3 regions of the Dyadobacter helix genome follow, and region 1 is predicted to be linked to each of the others. Evidence: riboswitches for the same ligand, from Rfam matches in the RefSeq annotation. Region 1 holds a riboswitch; each other region holds the start of a gene.
The links. A riboswitch is a leader RNA that binds a small molecule or an ion and turns the genes downstream of it on or off. The one in region 1 is predicted to bind thiamine pyrophosphate.

Region 2: it holds a riboswitch for thiamine pyrophosphate, as region 1 does, so the genes downstream of both, thiM (hydroxyethylthiazole kinase) here and thiS (sulfur carrier protein ThiS) in region 1, are expected to answer to the same signal.
Region 3: it holds a riboswitch for thiamine pyrophosphate, as region 1 does, so the genes downstream of both, KOE27_RS00135 (TonB-dependent receptor) here and thiS (sulfur carrier protein ThiS) in region 1, are expected to answer to the same signal.

What each region holds. Positions count from the first base shown of each region.
Region 1 covers NZ_CAJRAF010000001.1:1,608,576-1,611,852, reverse strand. The annotation lists gene KOE27_RS06605 (bile acid:sodium symporter family protein) at 1-598, shown strand, start outside; gene KOE27_RS06600 (GNAT family N-acetyltransferase) at 677-1,174, opposite strand; TPP riboswitch at 1,411-1,506, shown strand; gene thiS (sulfur carrier protein ThiS) at 1,571-1,774, shown strand; gene KOE27_RS06590 (thiamine phosphate synthase) at 1,776-2,375, shown strand; gene KOE27_RS06585 (thiamine phosphate synthase) at 2,379-2,999, shown strand; gene KOE27_RS06580 (thiazole synthase) at 2,993-3,277, shown strand, end outside.
Region 2 covers NZ_CAJRAF010000002.1:1,791,174-1,794,450, forward strand. The annotation lists gene thiD (bifunctional hydroxymethylpyrimidine kinase/phosphomethylpyrimidine kinase) at 1-364, opposite strand, end outside; gene thiE (thiamine phosphate synthase) at 372-1,007, opposite strand; gene thiM (hydroxyethylthiazole kinase) at 1,011-1,805, opposite strand; TPP riboswitch at 1,916-2,011, opposite strand; gene hxpB (hexitol phosphatase HxpB) at 2,195-2,869, shown strand; gene KOE27_RS15260 (sensor histidine kinase) at 2,898-3,277, shown strand, end outside.
Region 3 covers NZ_CAJRAF010000001.1:35,726-39,002, forward strand. The annotation lists gene KOE27_RS00125 (S41 family peptidase) at 1-122, opposite strand, end outside; gene rocD (ornithine--oxo-acid transaminase) at 131-1,399, opposite strand; TPP riboswitch at 1,514-1,609, shown strand; gene KOE27_RS00135 (TonB-dependent receptor) at 1,743-3,277, shown strand, end outside.

The DNA.
Region 1 (3,277 bases):
CCTGGCACTTTCCATTACCATCACCGCCATTTCTACCATGCTTGCGCCTATTGTAACGCCGGTACTGATGAGCCTTCTGGCTGGTGCATTTGTCAAAATAGATACCCTCCACATGATGTGGGATATCGTAAAAATGGTCATCATACCTATCGGAGCAGGGCTGATATTCAATAAGTTATTCAGCGGAAAGGCCAAATGGCTGGACAACGCCATGCCGCTCGTATCCATGGGCGGAATTGCCTTCATTATCGTGATCATCACCGCTGCCGGCCGCGACAGCCTGCTGACCATCGGCCCCACTTTGTTGCTCCTCGTACTGATTCACAATCTCTCGGGCTATACACTGGGTTACTGGTCGGGACGGCTATTCAAAATGAGCGAGCGCGACTGCCGTACCATCGCTATTGAGGTGGGTATGCAAAATGGCGGACTTGCATCCGGTATCGCGAAAGAAATGGGAAAAATGGCTACGGTAGGTCTTGCCCCAGCCGTGTTCGGGCCGTTGATGAACATTACAGGCTCAATACTGGCATCCTGGTGGCAGGGGAAACCAACCGGTGATGAAGATACCTACGTAGAAACCGGACGAGCACATTAAAATTAAAAAACAACAGTATAACATAGCAAAATGGCTGCCACGGATGCGGGCAGCCATTTTTTTGTGCCAGTCGGCCCCCTATTCAAGAATCAGCTGCATGAAGACCAGGTCCAGCCACTGATCAAACTTGTAGGCCACTTCTTTCAGATAACCCTTTTCTACAAAACCATATTTTTTGTGAAATTCAATACTTCCCCTGTTGGCCGCATCTATCCCTCCTATCATCGTATGAAGGCCCTGCTCCCGTGCCCGCTGAATGAGACTGCCCAATAGCTTGCCTCCTACACCCATACCCCTGGACTTCTCGTCAAGATAAATAGAGTGCTCCACCGTGAACTGGTACCCTATTTTGGGGCGAAAGGTATTGTATGAACCATATCCCAGCACCTCCCCATCCTGATCGGCAACAATGATGGGCATACCGTTGTCCGTCACACGCTCAAACCACTCCGTTTGCTCCTCAAGCGTCCTGATCTCATAATCATAAATTGCGGTGGACGTGAGGATCGTTTGATTAACAATTTCTAAAATCGCGGGTAAATCCTTCTTTGTGGCGTTTCTTATTCTAAGATCCATTCTGGTAAACTTAGTATTTCGGTTAAATGAGTTATCGTTTAGATTAAAATATGAGTGTACAGTCCCAACGGTCGGGCATTTCGGTTAACTCGTATGCTTTTGTTTAATGTCCGGACCTGATACTTGTACCTTTCAAATTTATCGCATATTTATCAGACCGCCATATCGATATTTCGTCATCATGCAGGTACTTCCCGGCGGAAGGTTTTATTCGTCATATTTTTGACTTAGTTTTGTTAAAACTTTGGGGGTGTCCACTATGGTGGTCTGAGATTATACCCTTTGAACCTGATGCAGTTCATACTGACGAAGGGAAAAGTAGTGAGCCTCCTGAAGGGTTTACTTATATCTTTTTCTGCAAGGTCCATTCCCCAAGTTTCTCAAACGATAACCGGAATGGAGATAAAAATCAACCAAACACCCAGCGTAATTCCTGACACTTTTACCGTGCAGCAATTGCTGACAGAAATTTTCGAAACAAATCATCAGGGAATAGCGGTAGCCATCAATAACCAGGTGGTCAGCAAATCGCAGTGGGCCTTGCACCAACTGCAGCCTGATGATCAATTAATTATCATCAGAGCCACACAAGGCGGTTAGGATGAAGCTGATCGTCATATCGTCACCTGTGTATCTGCCCAATGAGGCTGGGTGCATTAACCTGCTTTTTGAAAACGGGATGGAATACCTGCATCTCAGAAAACCCGATGGGACCGCATCGGATCTGGACCGTCTGCTGCGTGGCATCTGCCCTGCCTTTTTATCCAAAATCGCCGTTCATCAACATTTTCCCGTAGCCCTGGAATATGGGATCAGGCGGCTGCATTTTCCCGAAAATTTACGGATGACAACGGATGAGAGCACGCTGATGCAAATGAAATCAGAAGGTTTTATCCTGAGTACTTCCATCCACAAATTGCTGGATACAAACATATTAACTTCTTTTGATTATACATTTTTCGGTCCGGTTTACAACAGTATTTCCAAACCGGGGTATCAGGGTATCCTTCCTCCCGGCTTCCGGCTCGATGCAGCGGAGAAAAAGTTACCGGTCATCGGACTGGGTGGAATTGATCAGTCCAATATTCGTAACATCAAAGAGATGAATTTTGACGGAGCAGCCGTGTCAGGTACCCTATGGAAAAATCCGGCAAAAGCTCCTCAGACTTTTATTCAACTTAACAATGTGCTAAACCAATAAACTTTGATCGGCAAACTTCATTTTATATCGAATCAGACGGCTGCTTTTACACACCTGGAAAGCATAGCCTCCGCGCTTGACGCGGGCTGCAGATGGATACAACTGCGCATTAAAAACGAGCCTGCGGAAATGATCCTGGAAAAAGCATCACTTGCTAAAAACCTCTGCGATTCATACGGTGCCAAACTGATCATCAACGATTATCCGGAAGTTGCCCGGGATACAGGCGCTTTTGGCGTACATCTCGGGCTTGAAGATCTGCCCATCCAAACGGCCAGGCAGATGGGCGGAAACATGATCATCGGTGGTACTGCCAATACGCTGCAGGATGTATTGCAAAGGGTGCAGGAGGGCGCAGACTACGTAGGACTTGGCCCTTACCGCTTTACTAATACCAAGCAAAACCTAAGTCCGGTACTGGGTGCTGACGGCTACAGAGCGATTCTTGAAACAATCCATCAAATGAACATCAGTATCCCAGTGATCGCGATCGGCGGTATTACGGATGAAGATATTACCGGCCTCCTGTCCGCGGGTGTACATGGCGTGGCCATGTCCGCTGCCATTACTCATTCCCCTGACCGCAAACAATTTGTTACACAACTTTATAAAACATTATGCTAAAAATCGCTGATAAGACTTTCCATTCAAGGCTTTTTACCGGAACGGGGAAATTCAGCTCCGGTGCCCTAATGGAGCAATCCCTGTTGTCCTCAGGGTCGGAACTGGTGACCGTTGCCTTGCGCAGAGTAGCTTCTGGCCGGCAGGATGACGAGATCCTCAGGTACCTGAAGCACGGTCACATCAACCTGCTGCCGAATACTTCGGGCGCAAGAAATGCCCGGGAGGCGATATTGGCAGCACAGCTGGCAAGAGAAGCAATGGAAACGCATTGGGTGAAG
Region 2 (3,277 bases), on a different contig from region 1:
TTTCGTCCCGTATCAGCTTTGCTCCGCTGGTTGATACCATCACGGGGTCAAATACGACGAAAGGCGGCTGATACTTGTCTAGCGTCTCAGCAATGATTTCGGCAACTTTAATGGTATTCACCATTCCTATTTTGACGGCGTCAACGGTAATATCTTCAAAAACGGCCTCGAGCTGTAGTGCCAGAAATTCCGGCGGGATGGGGAGTATATCTTTCACTCCCTGTGTATTTTGCGCTGTGAGGGCCGTTATCGCAGACGCACCGTAGGCCCCCAGCGCTGTAATGGTTTTCAGGTCGGCCTGAATTCCGGCTCCGCCTCCGCTGTCGGATCCGGCAATTGTTAATACGGTCGGGTATCTTTTCATGGCATTTTTATGATCTGGAATGAATAGCTTTACCAAGTGCCTGAGCAGCAGAAAAAGGCGACTCCGCACTGCATATTGCCGAAATTACGGCAATCCCGTCCGCACCGTTTAAAATCGCTTCGTTCGTATTGTGAATGTTCAGCCCCCCGATCACCACCAGCGGATGTCGGCTGTTCCGTTTGGCCCATTGAAGGCCGTTTAACCCCCAGGGTGTTTCAGTGTCCGTTTTGGAAGGTGTAGCATACAAAGGGCTCACCGCCAGGTAACTGATGTGCCAATTTTCGGCCTCGGTTACGTCCTGCATTTTCTCAGCAGATAGCCCGATTATTTTTCCAGGAGGAAGCATTTGAACGAGTACCTCGTAAGGCATATCACTTTGCCCGACGTGCACACCGTCTGCATCAACTGCCAGGGCCACATCCACCCTGTCGTTAATGATCAGCGGAATCTGGTAAGGCGCCAGGATATCTTTCAGACGTTTCCCACGGTCGATAAAAGCACGTGTCCCTAACGTTTTTTCCCGTAACTGTACCATCGTAACGCCGCCGCGGGCTGCGTCTTCCACCACCTGATAAAAATCTCTTCCCCGACACGCCGCCTCGTCCGTAACAAGGTACAACCGGATGGCTTTTAATATATCCATAGCTTATATAGTAAGCCGGGAAAGTTCTGCCAACTGAGCCGGCTTAAGAGCTTCAAGGGCGTCCAGGAAGGCAATCTGAAAAGATCCGGGAAGGTCCGCTCTTTGTCCTGCAAGTTCACCGCTTACGCCCATGGTAGCAGCGGCGCACACAGCTGCATCGAAAAAATCGGGCTGAATGGCTGCAAATGCGCCTGCAATGGCTGATGCGCTGCATCCCATGCCTGTGATACGGGTCATCAGCGGGATACCATTCTTTACGTAAGCTGTTTCATTCCCACGAACAATGACGTCCGTAGCTCCGCTAACACTTACTACACAGTCATACTGATGGCTTAATGCACGCGCAGCAGAAAGTCCGTCGGTTGAAAGTGCGGTACTGTCAACTCCTTTCGTCCGAATGTGAGAACCGGCCATGGACATGATTTCAGAGGCATTGCCACGAATAATGGCAGGCGAAGCTACCTCGAGAAGCTGCTGCAGAACCTGATCCCGATACGGCGTTGCTCCCGCTCCCACCGGATCTATGACAATGGGCTTACCCAATTCCGCCGCTTTTTTCATGGCCAGTTTCATCCCATCCACCCATACGGGAGAAAGGGTTCCAATGTTAACCACCAATGCACCGGCTATGGATACCATATCCTCCACTTCCTGCACGGCGTGTGCCATGACCGGAGAAGCCCCGATCGCCAGCAGGGCGTTGGCTGTAAAATTCATGACAACGAAATTGGTTATATTATGAACCAAAGGTGCCGATGAACGGAGGCTGGTAAGATTGCTTTCGAAATTAAATTCCATTTCTCAATGTTCTGGTTAAGTAAAAACATGGGAATGGACAGTAAGGAAACGGTGATGAGGAACGCCAAGGCGATTCTGACAAAACCAAAAAGGAAACCCGGCAACGTTATTACCGGTACAACGCTTTTTCCTACGACAGCATCAACTGTGTCAGGTTCAAAGGGTATGAATCTCAGTCCGTTTTTTGGACACCCCTAAAGCCATTCTTAATTGCGAAAGTAGTAGTTTTGGAAATAAGAAAAAAGGAACCGGGCCTGTACATCATTTTATCAAAAACGGCTGCAACCATTCCTGTACGATAACCGACATGAAGTGAAACGGTTCCGTTCGTTATAAACCATGATTTCCCGTATCAAAATATTATATTTTAAAACCGAAATTCCTGTTACATGATTAAAGCAGCAATATTTGACATGGATGGCTTGCTGATCGACTCGGAACCGATCTGGACCGAAGCCGCACGTGAGGTAATGCAAAAAGTAAATTTTGAGCTCACCAATGAATTAAAACACCAGACCACCGGACTTTCCTGCCAGCTTTTCCTGGAATTCTGTTATAAAATACAACCCTGGAACACCCCCAGCTTTGAAGAGCTGGAACATGATATTCTGGAATACGCACATCAGCATATCCTGGACAGGGCGGTAGCCATGCCTGGCGCCGTTGAACTCGTAAAAACACTGAAACAACAAAACCTGAAACTGGCCGTAGCCTCCGCTTCGCACATGGAGCTCATTGAAGGGGTACTGGAACGGTTGCAAATAACCGAGTATTTTGACTCCTGGCATTCGGGAACGCTGGAAAAATTCACCAAACCGCACCCTGCCGTGTACCTCTCCACAGTCGCGAAATTGGGCGTAGCCCCAGGCGAATGTATTGCTTTTGAAGATTCACATGCCGGTTTGCGATCTGCGCACGCAGCCGGAATGGTCGCTATTTCAGTACCCGCAGCGGAAGTTTATGATGATCCCAAATTTGACCTCGCCCATTACAAGATACGTTCTCTGAAAGATTACATTTTTACAGAAATGAGTGAGTTTCCGCAGGTATTATTCAATAATTGATTCATAAACCTTTCAGCCCCTGCCCTATATGATTGGCTTAAGGCATTTCAGTATTGTTGTTGCAACACGGATCATCATCATCATCCTGAGCATCCTGGCATTGTTATGGCTGTCGCACCAGCAGACTAATAAGGGATTGATTTACATGCTGGGCATCGTTATCATTTCCATCCAGGGCTCCTTGCTGTATCAGTATGTTACAAAAGTCAATCGCAAACTAACCTATTTCCTGGAATCTGTCAGGTACTCGGATTTTACGATCAACTTCCGGGCAGATAACAAAATGGGAAAAACCTTCAAAGAACTTAACCAGCAGTTCAATGAAGTGCTGCTGGCGTTCAGACAAGCCAGGGCCGAAAAGGAAGCCAATCTTCAGTACCTCAATACCATCGTGCAGCATATTGGCAC
Region 3 (3,277 bases), 1.6 Mb from region 1:
TTCATCTGGCTGTAAATCCACTGATTGGTTTCAGCGTCCGTAGCGGGATCCACGGTTTTATCTTTACACCCCCAAATAACCAGTACCAGAACCGAAATTTTCAGTAATGTTTTAAAATTCATATAGCGTATCAGTTATACCCCAGGAAAACCTCTTCAATGATATCACAAGCCTGATTTATTTGTTCTGCACTGATCACCAGCGGCGGAGCGAAACGTATTTTGTTACCATGCGTCGGCTTACAGAGCAATCCTTTGTGCATCATGCCGTAGCAAAGGTTCATAGCCGTAGGACTGTCCTCATCATCATTGATCACGATCGCATTCAGCAATCCCTTTCCTCTAACGAGCTCGACCAGAGAACATTGCTTTTGTAACGAAAGAATTCTTTCTCTGAACAATTGCCCCATTTTTTCGGCGTTCTCAGCCATTTTTTCATCTTCCACCACCTGAATAGCTGCCATGGTAACAGCACATGCCAGCGGATTTCCCCCATAGGTGGAGCCATGTTCCCCCGGTGCGATGGTGAGCATTACTTCATCGTTGGCCAGAGCCGCAGATACAGGCATGATACCTCCCGAGAGTGCCTTTCCGAGTACCAATATGTCTGGCTTCACATTTTCCCAGTCGCAGGCCAGCTTTTTTCCTGTCCGCCCAATCCCTGTCTGCACCTCGTCTGCGATGAAAAGGACATTGTGCCTGGTACATAACTCCCTCACGCCGCTGAGGTACCCTTCTGCCGGTACCACCACGCCCGCTTCTCCCTGAATGGGTTCAACCATAAACCCGGCGATATCGCGATCCTTTTTGAAAAGATCCTCCAGCACATTCAGGTCGTCGTAAGGAATAATTTCATATCCGGGTAAAAACGGACCGTAATCGTTGGTACTGGAAGGGTCGGTTGAAGAGGAGATGGCCGCCAGGGTACGTCCCCAGAAGTTCCCGGAAGCATACACGGTTTTGGCTTTTCCGGGTGTTATGCCTTTCACCTTATAAGCCCATTTACGGGTTAGCTTCAGAGCGGTTTCACCGCCTTCCACTCCTGAATTCATCATCAGTACCTTGTCATAACCGAAATACTCGGCCAGAAACTTTTCACACTCGCCAAGCCTGTCATTGTAAAACGCCCGGGAGGTCAGGGTCAGTTTTTGGGCTTGCTCTATCATAGCGTTTACGATACGTGGATGACAATGCCCTTGACTTACAGCGCTGTATGCTGAAAGGAAATCAAGATACTGCCTGCCTTCCACATCCCAGACATGCACACCCAGGCCTCTGGAAAGCACAACGGGCATCGGTTTATAGTTATGTGCTCCGTAACGGTATTCCAGGTCCATTGCATTTTGAGAGGCGTCTATCACGGTAGTTCCCGTGCTGGCGGTGTCTGTATAGTCAGGCATTTTCTTTGTTTTTTGCTAAAAAAATTGTGTTGTGTAAAAATACAAAAAAGGACAGGGATTACTAAAATCCATATTTTTATTGTCGAATAAGCTTCCTTGCACTACCTTTGTAACGTAATCTCAAAGGGGTGCCCTACCGAACGGGCTGAGATCATACCCATATCACCTGATCCGGATAATGCCGGCGAAGGGAGAGAAGCTAATCTTAAACGTTTTTCGGACGCCGTGATAGACGCGTTTGACCGGCTGATGGTTCGTTAAGATTCAGGCGATTTTCAAAATTAATTTTTGTAAACCTAAGGATAGGTGGCCCCTTGCCTGTTCGTAACAACTTTTTATCGCCATGCGAAAAGTTACGACCTATCTGAATGTGCTACTTTTTAGTGCGCTTATATGTATTTCTGCTTCGGCTCAGCATACCATCACGGGCCGCGTGACCGATGCCACGGACGGGAAACCACTTCCCGGGGCGTCGGTAAAAGCCGGGGAGATCCGCGGTACCAACACCGGCGAAAACGGTACGTTTAATCTCCGAAACATACCGGACGACATCCATATCCTGGAGGTATCCTATGTGGGGTATCAGACCGTGAAACTGGACATGACCGGAAAAACCCAGCTGGATATCCGCTTAGCCAAAAGTACTTATCAGGCGGATGAGGTGATCATCAGCGCAACGCGGGTGAATAGTAAAAGTGCCATGGCTTTCACCAATGTAACTGCCGATGCCATTGATAAACAGAACCTTGGGCAGGATTTGCCGGTTTTGCTCAACTTTACGCCGTCGCTGGTCAGTACCAGTGATGCTGGCGGCGGTGTGGGATACACCGGCATCAGGATAAGGGGTTCGGACGCCACCAGGATCAACGTTACGGTTAACGGCATTCCTTATAACGACGCAGAAAGCCAGGGTGTGTACTGGGTTAACATGCCCGATTTTGCCTCTTCCGTCAGCAGTATCCAGATACAACGGGGCGTAGGAACGTCTACCAACGGAGCCGGAGCTTTTGGCGCAAGCGTGAATGTGAACACAAATACATTCCGCCAGGAGGCATACGCCGAACTGAATAACGCGTATGGTTCTTTTAATACCTTCAAAAATACCCTTAAACTAGGCACCGGGCTGATCAAGGATCAATTCACCTTCGATGCCCGGCTGTCACGGATTTCATCTGATGGATTCGTGGACAGGGCGACGTCTGAACTGCATTCCTATTATTTATCGGGGGGGTATTTTGGCAAGAAAAGTTTTGTAAGAGTCAACGTTTTCAGCGGAAAGGAAAGAACATACCAGTCCTGGAACGGAACACCAGAGGCCAAATTACGGGGCGACCGGGCTGGTATCCTCGCCTATATCGACCGAAACGGTGTGGGTGAAAAGGATGCAGAAAACCTGCTGAATGCTAATAACCGTACCTATAATTATTATACCTACAAAAATGAGGTGGATAACTACCGCCAGGATCATTACCAGGTGGTATCTTCCCATGCTTTAGGTAACAATCTTACTTTCAATCTGAACGCTTTCCTGGTGCGTGGACTTGGGTATTACGAACAATACAGGAGCCAGGATAAATACAGCAATTACAACCTGCCTGATGTAGTCATTGGCGGGGATACCCTTTCCAGAACGGATTTTATCCGCAGAAGGTGGCTGGACAACTACTTTTACGGGACCACGTTTTCACTGGACTACAACTCTTATAAAAAGCTGACCGCAAGCTTTGGTGGAGGGTGGAACCAGTACGATGGTGAACATTACGGGCAGGTCATCTGGGCGCGGAATGCAGGAAATATTGGTAGTGAGCATCAGTATTACTATAATCTGGGTACGAAAAAAGACATTAATTTTTACGGAAAGATATACTACCAGTTTAC